One region of the Mesorhizobium sp. P2_A12 genome, then DNA from elsewhere that is predicted to be linked to it. Evidence: predicted binding sites of a transcription regulator. Region 1 holds the regulator's gene; each other region holds the start of a gene.
What was found. The regulator PhoB, encoded in region 1, activates phosphate uptake and scavenging genes when phosphate is short. The targets are predictions, from matches to a motif close to TGTCATNNANCTGTCAT.
Positions count from the first base shown of each region.

Region 1 (4,194 bases):
CGAGTTTTTTTCGAGCTCCGGAATAAATAATGACATGATGGTGGGGTTCTGCCAGAATTTGGCTTCGCGCATGTCGCCCCAAAAGTCCGCAGCGGTTTCGGGGCAACGACACGCGCAGAAGCAAGTGCCTGAAGCGTCGCGCATTCAGGCTTCGCTGATGGCCTTCGGGAGGCACGAAAGGCTGCGGCGACCGGGAGGATGTGAAAAAACATGTCGGTCGGAATCCGCCACGACGATCTGCGCCGCCGCAACCGGGCGATGGTGATTGCGGCCGTGCGCCGCGCCGGACAGCCGTCCCGCACCGAGATCGCCGCGACCACGGGCCTCAGCCATTCGACCATATCGGCGATCTCCTCCGACCTCATCGGCGAAGGCATCCTGACTGAGAGCAAGCCGAGCGAGGCCGGCTCGCTCAAACGCGGCCGGCCGCAGGTCGGCCTCGGCCTCAATCCGGAAGCGGCGGCGGTGATGACCGTGGTGCTGTCACTGAACTTCCTCTCGGTCGCCGTCATCGACTATGCCGGCCAGGTGATCGCCGAGGAACAGCGCCGGCTGGACACGCTGACCATGTCGCGCGACGCGCTGGTCGGTGAATGCGTTGCCATCGTACGGCGTCGTCTTGAAGACCCCGACCTCGACGTCCGCAGTGTCGCCCGCATCGCGCTGGCGATCCAGGGCATCACCGACACGCGTGCCCGCGCCATGCTGTGGTCACCGATCACGCCGCACACCGACATCGCCTTCGCCGACATACTCGAGGACGAGTTCGGCATCCCCGCCACCATGGAGAACGACTGCAACATGATGGCGATCGCGTTGCGCTGGCGCGACCCCGATCGCTACCGCGACGACTTCATCGCCATCCTGCTGTCGCACGGCATCGGCATGGGCCTGGTGTTGAAGGGCGAGTTGTTCACTGGCACCCATTCCTCGGGCGGCGAGTTCGGCCATATGATCCATCGGCCGCACGGCGCGCTGTGCCGCTGTGGGCGGCGGGGCTGCGTCGAGGCCTATGCCGGCAACTATGCCATCTGGCGGAACGCAAGGCAGATGAGCGAGGACGCGGAACCGGTGGCCGATGTCAGTGACGCCGACATGCGCGCGCTGGCGACCGCGGCCCGCGAGAGGGATGGACCCGAGCGCGAGGCCTATCGCAAGGCCGGCGAGGCACTCGGCTACGGTCTCGGCAGCCTGTTCGCGCTGATCGATCCGGCGCCCGTCGCCATGGTCGGTGTCAGCGCCGCCGCCTTCGACCTGATCGAGCCGGCATTGCGCGAGGCGATTGCGCAGACCGCCGGCGGCCAGCATTCGCAATCGATTTCCTTCGACACCGAACCGAACGAACTGCCACTGATCCGCGAAGGCTGCGCCACGCGGGCGCTGACCTTCGTAGACCAGGAGATTTTCGCGCCGGGCACGCAGGCGAGATCCGGCCTCGGCGGCAAGAACGTTGCGTGAATAACGCGCCTGGATGTGTTGAGATTCAGGTTAGGCCGAGTCGAGAATGGCGGGTTCCGAGAACCGGAACGGAGCGGACATTTGATCCGTGAGTACCGGAAGCGCAGGAAACTGCCGTTCACAGGCCGGCATCACCTGAATATCAGCATATCCCTAATCTTCCCGGATTGCGTAGCCCGCCCCACGAATGGTGCGGATGACATCGGGCATGCGGCCATTGTTGACCGCCTTGCGCAGCCGACCGACATGCACGTCGACCGTGCGTTCGTCGATGTAGATCGTCTCGCCCCAGACATTGTCGAGCAGCTGGCTGCGCGAGAACACACGGCCGGGATGGCGCATCATGAATTCGAGCAGGCGGAATTCGGTCGGTCCGAGCCGAATCTCGCTCTTCTTGCGATAAACCCTGTGCGATTCACGATCGAGCACGATGTCGCCGACCTTGAGCACGCTGGACAGCACTTCCGGCTTGGCGCGGCGCAGCAGCGCCTTGACCCTGGCCATGAACTCCGGCGTCGAGAACGGCTTGACCAGATAATCGTCGGCGCCTGTCGAGAGGCCGCGCACACGATCGCTTTCCTCGCCACGCGCGGTCAGCATGATGATCGGCAGCCGCTCGGTCTCGGGACGCATCCTTAGCCGGCGGCAGAGTTCGATTCCGGAAACCGCCGGCACCATCCAGTCCAGCACCAGAAGGTCGGGGACGTTCTCCTGCAGCCGGATCTCGGCCTCGTCGCCGCGCGTCACCACCTCGACCTGGTAGCCCTCGGACTCCAGATTGTAGCGGAGCAGCACACCCAGCGGCTCCTCATCCTCCACCACCATGATGCGTGGCGCGATCATCGACTGGTCACCCCTGCCGTCATGCCGCCGGCGCGGACATTGCCGTCTCGTCCTGCTTCGGACGATTGGCGGGCAGCTGCGTACCGGTCAAAACATAATATGCATTTTCCGCGATGTTGGTGACGTGATCGCCGATGCGTTCGAGGTTCTTGGCGCAGAACAACAGATGCGTGCAGGCGGTGATGTTGCGCGGGTCTTCCATCATGTAGGTCAGCAGTTCGCGGAACACGGAGGTGTATTTGACGTCGATGCGCTCGTCGTCGGCGCGCAGCTTCGCCAGCGCCGCCGCGTCGCGCGCCGTATATTCCTCGATGACGCCCTGCACCTGGATCAGCACCAGCTGCGCCATTGCGTCGATGGAGTGCGACAGGTCGCGCGGGGTGACACTGAGGCCGACGGTGCCGACGCGCTTGGCGATGTTCTTGGCAAGGTCGCCAATACGCTCGAGGTCGCCGGCCATGCGGATCGAACCGACGACGTGGCGCAGATCGTCGGCCATCGGCTGACGCTTGGCGATCAGTGTGATGGCGCGGTCGTCGAGTTCACGCTGGCGCGCGTCCATGATCGCATCGTCGGAGACGACGCGCTGCGCCAGGGCGTTGTCGGAATTCAACAGCGCCTTGGTGGCGCCGCCGACCATCGAGCCGGCGAGGTCGCCCATGTCGCGGATCAGCCTGCTGATCTGTCCGAGATCCTCGTCGAAAGAAGCGACTGTGTGTTCGCCCATGATCTTAGTCCTCGTATGCCTGAGCTCAGCCGAAGCGGCCGGTGATGTAGTCCTGCGTGCGCTTCTCGCGGGGCGACGTGAAGATCTTCTCGGTGCGGTCGAACTCGACCAGTTCGCCCAGATACATGAAGGCCGTCTGCTTCGACACGCGCGCCGCCTGCTGCATGTTGTGGGTGACGATGACGATCGTGTAGTCGGCTTGCAACTCGTCGATCAGCTCTTCGATCTTGGCGGTCGACAGCGGGTCAAGCGCCGAAGCCGGCTCGTCGAGCAGGATGACTTCCGGCTTCACCGCCACGGTGCGGGCGATGCAGAGTCGCTGCTGCTGGCCGCCGGAGAGGCTGAGGCCGCTTGCGTTGAGCTTGTCCTTGACTTCGGTCCACAGTGCGGCGCGCTTCAGCGCCTGCTCGACACGGCCGTCCATCTCTGACTTGCTGATCTTCTCATAGAGCCTGACGCCGAAAGCGATGTTTTCATAGATCGACATCGGGAACGGAGTCGGCTTCTGGAACACCATGCCGATCTTGGTCCGCAGCAGGTTGAGGTCCTGCGAGCGATCGAGAACGTTCTGGCCGTCGAGCAGCACCTGGCCCTCGGCGGTCTGCTTGGGATAGAGCTCGTAGATGCGGTTGAAGACGCGCAGCAGCGTCGACTTCCCGCAGCCCGAAGGTCCGATGAAGGCGGTGACGCTGCGCTCGGGCAGCGACAGCGTGATGTCCTTCAGTGCCTTGCTCTGGCCGTAGTAGAAGTTGAGGTTCTTGACCTCGATCTTGGCCTTGCCGGCAATTGCCTCGGCGGCGATCGTCATGTCTGGAGACAACATCTGGCTCATTTGTCCTCTCTGCGTCCGGTCAGGCTGCGAGCAAAGATGCTGAGCGCGAGAACCGTCAATGTGATGATGAGTGCACCGGTCCAGGCCAGTTGCTGCCATTCCTCGTAAGGGCTGAGAGCGAACTGGAAGATGGTCACTGGCAGGCTGGCCATCGGCGCGTTGAGATTGCTCGACCAGAACTGGTTGTTGAGCGCTGTAAAGAGCAGCGGCGCCGTCTCGCCGGAGATACGGGCGATCGACAACAATATGCCGGTGACGATGCCTGAAAGGGCGGCGCGGTAAGCGACCGACTTGATCACCACCCAGCGCGGCGCGCCGATCGCGGTGCCGGCCT
Region 1 covers NZ_JBFUCU010000004.1:530,436-534,629, reverse strand. The annotation lists gene AC1DZU_RS12925 (ROK family protein) at 211-1,458, shown strand; gene phoB (phosphate regulon transcriptional regulator PhoB) at 1,612-2,301, opposite strand; gene phoU (phosphate signaling complex protein PhoU) at 2,321-3,028, opposite strand; gene pstB (phosphate ABC transporter ATP-binding protein PstB) at 3,054-3,860, opposite strand; gene pstA (phosphate ABC transporter permease PstA) at 3,857-4,194, opposite strand, start outside.

Region 2 (4,194 bases), on a different contig from region 1:
GATGTGTCCGGGTGGAAGGTGGCGCCGACCGCGGCGTCCTTCGGGTTGCCGCACAGCACGAACAGATCCCAGGCATATTTGTCGGCGGTATGGTCGGCGTCCACGCCGCGGCCGCCTGGCGGGATCAGTTCGACGATGTGACCCCAGAGGTTTTCCGGACGCGTGTTGGCCGGATTGATCTTCGACTGGTCGCGCTTCTTGTTCTTGGTCATCACCGCATAGACGCGGCCTGTCACCGGATTGGTCTCGATGTCCTCGGGGCGGTCCATTGGCGTTGCGCCGAGCGCGTCCGCCGCCAGCCTTGTTTTCAGCAGCACTTCGGCCTGATCCGCAAAGCCGTTTTCAGCCGTAAGCTTGCCCTGACCGTGAACCAGCGGCAGCCATGTCATGGAGCCGTCGGCGTCGTAGCGCGCGACCGAAAGCACGCCATCGTCCAGCAGGTCGTTGCCGGACGCCGGTTTGGCCGGGTCGTAAGCCTTGCTCGAGACGAAGCGGTACATGTATTCGAAATAATCGTCGTCGCCCATGTAGACGACGACGCGGCCGTCCTTGTTGAGGACGACCGTCGACGCCTCATGCGACATGCGGCCAAGTGCGGTGCGCTTTACCGGCTTGGACTGGGGATCATAGGGGTCGATCTCAACCACCCAGTCGAAACGGTTGGCCTCGTTCGGCTCCTTGTCGATGTTGAAGCGGTCGTGGAAGCGGCCACGGCCATAGATGTCGTAACCGTCGAAGCCATAGCGGTCGAGAATGTCCGCGGCCGGCACCTTCTTCGGATCGCCGCCGAACAGGTCGGAAACACCTTCCTCGCAGATCAGCACGGTGCCCCACGGGGTGAAGCCGCCGCTGCAATTATAGCTGGTGCCGAGCACTTTCGTGCCTGTGGCATCGGCCGAGGTCTGCATCAAGGCGTGGCCGGCAACCGGGCCGGAGACGGTCATTTCGGTGTTGACGGTGATGCGGCGGTTGAGCGGGCTGTCCTCAACCAGCGACCACTTGCCGTCCTTCAACAGCACTTCGACGATCGAGTGACCCATGGCCGCCATGCCGAGATCGACCTGTTCCTTGGTCATCGTCTTGCCGGCGTCATCCTCGGTCATGCCGGGAAACATGACGTTGGGCGAGATGTATTCGTTGTTGACGCAGAGCAGGCCGTGGTCGGAATTGACCGTGCCTTTCGGCAGCGGCAGGAAGGCGATGTAGTCACAGTTGTAGCCAAAGCGCTTTTCCTGCTCGTCTGCGGCGACCTTGTTGCCGTCGAAATCCGGCAGACCCGCGACGAGCGGGTCGCCCCAGCGTGCCACGATCGTGGTTTCATAGCCCTCGGCGGCGGCGTGCGTCTTGTCGTAGACGCGCTTCAACTCGGGAAAGCCAAGTGTGGAAAGCGCCGCCGCGGCATGTGTTTCGCCGGCAAACAAGGAACCGACGAAGCTGCCGCCGGCGATCAAGGCACCCGATGCGAGGCTGCCCTTCAGGAGAGTGCGGCGCGAGACGCGCTCGGCTATGACGTCGCGAATGACAGGGGAGGATGAAGACGGGGAGTTGGCCATTGTGTCTGCCTCTCAAGGTGGATGGTGACGGCGCACCGCTGCCTATCCAGTTTCGGCAACATCCAGATGACATGAGACACAAGGCAGGCCCGCCGAGGCGGCTGCTATTGCCAAGGAATAACTACTGACCGCTTCCTTTGGTGCAGGTCGAGGCGGTGAAGGCGCCGTCGGGCTGCTTCATGATGATGTCGAAGGAGGGCGTGCTCTGGCCGTCCAGCGTCGCCTGGGTCAGCGACAGCGAATTGCCGCCGGCGGTATAGCCGCCGAGCGGTCCCAGCCAGGAGATCACGCCGTTTGCATCCATCTGGTAGTTGTAGCCCTGCTGGGCGGTCCCGAAGGTGACCGGGCCGCTGTAGACGTTGCCCTTGATGGTGATATCGCCGAGGTTGAGGAACATTCCAAGCAGGTACACTTCACAGTGGTAGGTGCCGTCGGGCATCTTGCCGTCGCTGAAGTCGGCTCGGGCAGCTCCGGTCCCTGCCGCAAGAAGCAATATGCCGATAAAAATGCGTGAAATGCCGGATACCATGACGTCGCTCGTTTGAGGTGCGAGCTTGCCCTATTTTTGCGCCGAGCCGCAACCTGTGTCACGTGCGATCCGCCGGCGAAGTTCAAAAACTAGGCAGTTTGCCAATTTGGGCAAAAATTAGGCAACGCCCTTGTGCGCTGCGCAAATTTCTCTCAATCAATTTTTAACGTATCCTCTTTGTTTTCATAAAGCTAATATACCAAATGCCTGATAATATTGAACTTTCGTATCTTGTTCGACATCTCCCCGGCGATTGGCATGGGGGTTGCATTGCATTGTTGCGGTGCAATCAACCAGCCTGGGAGTGTTAGGCATGAGGGGTAATTTCTCGACAATAACAAAAATGTTTTCGGCGAGCGTCGTTGCCGCCGGCCTGTTGATGTCCGTGCCCGCCAGGGCGGCCGACGACACGATCAAGGTCGGCATTCTCCATTCGCTGTCGGGGACCATGGCGATTTCGGAGACGACGCTGAAGGACGCCATGCTGATGCTTATCGACGAGCAGAACGCCAAGGGTGGCCTGCTTGGCAAGAAGCTCGAAGCCGTGGTCGTCGATCCGGCTTCCAATTGGCCGCTGTTCGCCGAAAAGGCGCGCGAGCTGATCTCCAAGGACAAGGTCGCCGCGGTGTTCGGCTGCTGGACCTCGGTGTCGCGCAAATCGGTGCTGCCCGTGTTCAGCGAGCTCGACAACATCCTGTTCTATCCCGTCCAGTATGAGGGCGAGGAAAGCGAGCGCAACGTGTTCTACACGGGTGCGGCGCCGAACCAGCAGGCCATTCCGGCCGTCGACTACCTGATGAGCGAGGACGGCGGTTCGGTGAAGCGCTGGGTGCTCGAAGGCACCGATTACGTTTATCCGCGCACCACCAACAAGATCCTCGAGGCCTATCTGAAGGCCAAGGGCGTCGCGGCGGAAGACATCATGGTCAACTACACGCCATTCGGCTTCTCCGATTGGCAGACCGAAGTTTCCGCAATCAAGAAATTCGGTTCGGCCGGCAAGAAGACCGCCGTCGTCTCGACGGTCAATGGCGACGCCAACGTGCCGTTCTACAAGGAACTCGGCAACCAGGGCATAAAGGCCGAGGACATTCCGGTCATGGCCTTCTCGGTCGGCGAGGAAGAGCTTGCCGGTCTCGACACGGCGCCGCTGGTCGGCCATCTCGCCGCCTGGAACTATTTTGAAAGCGTCGATACGCCTGAGAACAAGAAGTTCATCGCCGACTGGCACAAGTTCATCAAGAACGACAAGCGCACCACCAACGACCCGATGGAAGCCCACTACATCGGCTTCAACATGTGGGTGAAGGCGGTCGAAAAGGCCGGCACCACCGATCCGGACAAGGTCATCGACGCCATGATCGGCGTTTCGGTGCCCAACCTGACCGGCGGCTATTCGACGATGATGCCGAACCACCACATCACCAAGCCGGTGCTGATCGGCGAAATCCAGGCCGACGGCCAGTTCGAGACGGTTTCGCGTACGCCGGGCCTGGTGATGGGCGACGAATGGTCCGACTACCTGCCTGACTCCAAGTACCTCATCTCCGATTGGCGAGCGCCTCAGTCCTGCGGAAACTTCAATGTCGCCACCGGCAAATGCGGCGGCAAGGGCACAAACTGATCCTCCCGGGCTGACCAGGTCTGGACCGCAGGTCCATGACCTCAGACCGCAGCGTCCGGACGGTTTCCTCCGCCGTCCGGACGCCCAATTCAAACCTTCAAGGGTCGCCTGAAGCCGATGAACCTGTTGCGCGCGATTGGCCTGACGCTTTTGTTCCTGCTGGCGACGCTGTCGTCGTCGGGTGCTGGCGAAGCCGATCTGCGTGGCATCATCGCCAAATTCGCGACGGCCAAGGGTTTTTCCGAGACAGGCGCTGTCGTCCACGACCTTGCGGCCACAGGTGATCCGGCTGTCGAACGGCCGCTTGCGGCACTTGCCGACGGCAACCTCTATATCCGAAAGGCGGATTCGCTGGTCTTCGTCGGCAAGGAAGCCGGCGACAGCGTTGAGCTGTTCGATCCGCTGAGCGGCGAGAAGTCGGCGGATGCCGCCAAGGACGACATCACCAAGATCAAGGTCAACAACACGCTGCGACGCGTCATCCGCGA
Region 2 covers NZ_JBFUCU010000012.1:246,229-250,422, reverse strand. The annotation lists gene AC1DZU_RS23775 (PhoX family protein) at 1-1,553, opposite strand, end outside; gene AC1DZU_RS23770 (hypothetical protein) at 1,675-2,082, opposite strand; gene urtA (urea ABC transporter substrate-binding protein) at 2,396-3,706, shown strand; gene urtB (urea ABC transporter permease subunit UrtB) at 3,824-4,194, shown strand, end outside.
Region 2: a site for PhoB is predicted at 1,609-1,625, ahead of AC1DZU_RS23775 (PhoX family protein). Genes of this name have one in related genera too.

Region 3 (4,194 bases), on a different contig from region 1:
GCGGAGCGAACACCGCACCGCGGTCCTGCTCGACGAGACCACCGCCCGCAGCCGCGCCGAGATCGAGACGCTGGCCGACCGCATGTGGGAGATGCAGGAGAGCGAGGAGCGGTTTCGCGGGCTGATCGACGCACTTGGCGACCTCGTCATTCATCGCGACCGCGATGGCTACATCGTCTATGCCAACAAGATCTTCGCCGACCTCGTCGAAAGCGATCAACGCGACCTCGCCGGCAAGACCCTGGCGGAACTCGGCATCGATGTCGGCATCGTTCCCGATGCTGCCTTTTCCGATCATGAATGCCTGAGTTCCACCGATGTCTCCATCCGCACGCCGAGCGGTCCGCGCTGGTTTTCGTGGATCGAACTGTCGGTGCGCGACAAGGACAGCGGCGCCGTTTCGCATCGCGCCATCGCGCGCGACATCACCGCCCGCAAACGCGCCGAATCCTCGCTGATCACCGCTCGCGAGCGGGCCGAATACGCCAGCCAGGCCAAATCGCGCTTCCTCGCCACGGTCAGCCATGAAATTCGGACGCCGATGAACGGCATCATGGGCATGGCCAGGTTGCTGGCCGACACCAGCCTGTCGCCGGAACAGCAGACCTATGTCGGCGCCGTCTCGACGTCGGCCAGCGCATTGCTTGCCCTGATCGAGGATCTGCTCGATTACTCCAAGATCGAGGCGGGGCGCTTCGACCCGGAGCCGCAGCCGATGTCGGTGCGCGAAATCGCCGACAACATCGTCGAATTGCTCGCTGCCCGCGCCTTCGCCAAGGATATCGGGCTGGGCTGCCATGTCGAACCCGACGTGCCCCAATTGATCACCGCCGATCCGGGCAAGGTCAGGCAGGTGCTGCTCAACCTCATCGGCAATGCCATCAAGTTCACCGATAGCGGCGGTGTATTGGTGAGCATCGCACGCGCGCGCACCGAAACCACCGACCGCATCTGCTTCACGATCGCCGACACCGGTCCGGGTCTGCATGAAGACGACCTGGAACGCATTTTCGAGGAGTTCGAGCAGGCCGACGGCACGTCGACGCGCACGCATGGCGGGGCCGGCCTCGGCCTTGCCATCTCCAAACGCCTGGTGGCCGCCATGAGCGGCACGATTTCAGTATCGAGCCGATTCGGTCAGGGATCCGAGTTCGTCTTCGAAATCCCGGCAATATCGGCCACGGAAGCGCCGCAGAGCCGACAGAACGCGCTTTCGGGCAAGCGCGCGGTGATCCTGTCGAAAAATGCCGTCGAGGCCGATGCCATCGCCCGCACCATCCGCGCCAATGGCGGCGCGGTCGATGTCGCCACCACCGTCGCGCAGGCCGCGCCCTTTGCCAACGGCTGCGATGTGCTCCTGGTCGACGCGGCGATGGAAGAGAGCGACGGAAGGCTGCTCAAGCGCCTGCGCCAGAGCGGTTTCGCCGACTGCGAGGCCATCACGCTGATCGCGCCGACCGACCGCGGCATGCTTGGCGAGTTCCGCGCCAGCGGCTACGCAACCTTCCTTGCCAGGCCGGTGCGTGGCGGAACGCTTCTGCGTGTGCTGTTGAGCAGCAATGCTTCCGCCCTCGCCCAGCCCCAGCCGGAAAACCGTCACGCACCCGCGCTTCGTGCCCTCGGCAGCCGCCAACGGGGCCTGTCGGTGCTGATCGCCGAGGACAACGACATCAACGCCATGCTTGCCCGCGCCACGCTGCTGAAGGCCGGACATCGCGTCAAGGTGGTCGGCAACGGCAAGGCCGCCGTCGAGGCTGTCACCGGCGCCGGGCACAGCCATCGCTTCGACGTGGTCCTGATGGACCTTCACATGCCGGTCATGGACGGGCTGGACGCGATTGCTGCCATCCGCCGCTACGAGGAGGAAACCGCCGTGCCGCCGGTGCCGATCATGGTGCTGTCGGCTGATAGCCAGGAAAAGACCCGCCATGCGGTGCTTGCCCATGGCGCCAGCGGCTTCGTTACCAAGCCACTCGACCCTGACGCGCTGGTCAATGCCGTCGAGGGACAGGTCGCGGCCTAGGGCATGATCCCGAACCGAAGGTCAGGAACTTCGACAGCCCATCCAACCCGCCCGCTGGCGTAACGTAGCCGGTTGACCGTATTCGCCAGCCGACGAAGTATTGCCCACGACGTCGTATCACGGTACTGTCACAATCCTGTTGCACCTACACCGTATCCCCGTGCCAAGAGGGATGGCTCGAAGGAGAATCCTCGTGCATACAGTTATGCCGGAATGTGACACTCGGCCGAACGCCAGCAGCGCCTTGCTTGCCGGGCGTAACGTCGATTCCGTCATAAAGGGCGCAGCACTCGGCCGTATCGGTAATCTCGAAGTGCGGCTCGCCCGCAACGAGGCCGAGATCGCGGCCGCGCAGGAAGTCCGCTACCGGGTGTTCTACGATGAACTCGGCGCCAGGAAGGATTTGTTCCAGGCGCCGGATCGCCGTGACGCCGACCGGTTCGATCCGCTCTGCGACCATCTGCTCGTCTTCGATACTTCGCTTTCCGGCCCCGAACATCGCCGTATCGTCGGCACCTATCGCCTGCTGCGGCAAGAGATCGCGGCCGCCGCTGGAGGCTTTTATTCCGAAGGTGAATTCGAGCTGACCAAGCTTATCGCCCGTCACCCCGGCCAGCGTTTTCTCGAGCTCGGCCGCTCCTGCGTGTTGCCTGAATATCGGTCGAAGCGCACCATCGAGGCGCTATGGCAAGGTATCTGGGCCTATATCAACCACTACGAAATCGGTGTGATGACCGGTTGCGCGTCCTTCCACGGCACTGTGCCGGCGGCGCATGCCGAGGCGCTTACCTATCTCGCCCACCACTGCCGGACGAATTCGGCCTGGGACGTGCGCGCGGTGTCCGGGCGCTACTGTTCGATGGATCTGATGCCGATCGAGGCGGTCAATGCCAAGGCGGCGATCGCGGCGATGCCGCCGCTGGTCAAGGGCTATCTGCGCGTCGGCGCCCGCATCGGCGATGGCTGCGTCATCGACCGCGAATTCTCAACGGTCGACGTGTTCGTCGTGATGCCGGTCAAGGAAATCGGCGCCCGCTACGTCAACTATTATGGCGGGGAAGCCCAGCGCTTCGCTGCGTGAATAGCCGAATAATAGGACGTCGTGGCCGGAGTTGCGCGGCAACAACCACTATTCGCTATACCCTCTTTCACGGAATATCTTCCGGTCGCCGGCCGGGTCGGCTCTTGTAGGGGGGAAATGCCCAGCCGAAGCGGAGCGCCCCACCGCGCACGGCGAACGCCGCGGCGAAGCCGGCCAATCCTGAGACAATCTGCGGCAAGCCGGCAACGTCGCCTGCTGTGAAGATGGCAGCGCCGACGAGCGCGGCCGTGACATAGATTTCAGGCCTCAGCAGCACCGAAGGCTCCCCGGCCAGAAGATCGCGCAGGATACCGCCGAACGTCGCGGTCAGCATGCCGGTGATCACCGACACCGCCGGCGAGCCGGTGATGGCAAGTCCCTTGGCCGCGCCCATCACGGAAAACGCGGCAAGGCCGATGGCGTCGAGCCAGAGCAGCAGCTTGTAACGGGATTCGACGCGGTGCGCGGTGAAGAACACCACCACCGCCACCACCGCGCAGATCAGCACATAGTCCCTGTTTCCCACCCAGAACACCGGCACGTTGAGGATCAGGTCGCGAAACGTGCCGCCGCCGATGCCGGTGACGCTGGCCAGGAACAGGAAACCGATAATGTCGAGCTGCTTGCGTGAAGCAGCAAGCGCCCCGGTCGCGGCAAAGACGGCGACGCCGGCATAGTCGAGAAGCGCGATGGGGTTCATGAGTGAGCGAATAGCAAGAAGGGAGTAGCGAATAGGGAATAGCACGAAGCCACTTGGCCGCTATCAACTATTTCCTACTCGCTACTCCCTATTCGCTACTCACTCTCATCAGGCGTCTTTCTCAGCCTGCTCATTGACAGGCCCAGGCTCGACTGCCGCTTCGGCCGCAATCTTCGGGCCGCCCTTGGCGACGCCGACCATGGCCGGGCGCAGCACCCGCTCGCCGATCGAATAGCCCGGCTGGACGACCTGGACCACGGTGTTGGCCGGGACATCCGGATTGGGCACTTCAAACATCGCCTGGTGGAAATTGGGATCGAACTTCTCGCCTTCAGGCGTGAGTTTCTTGACCCCGTGCCGTTCCAGCGCCGACAGCATGGCGCGCTCGGT
Region 3 covers NZ_JBFUCU010000005.1:108,325-112,518, reverse strand. The annotation lists gene AC1DZU_RS14365 (hybrid sensor histidine kinase/response regulator) at 1-2,023, shown strand, start outside; gene olsB (l-ornithine N(alpha)-acyltransferase) at 2,229-3,104, shown strand; gene AC1DZU_RS14355 (trimeric intracellular cation channel family protein) at 3,172-3,804, opposite strand; gene grpE (nucleotide exchange factor GrpE) at 3,913-4,194, opposite strand, start outside.
Region 3: a site for PhoB is predicted at 2,150-2,166, ahead of olsB (l-ornithine N(alpha)-acyltransferase). Genes of this name have one in related genera too.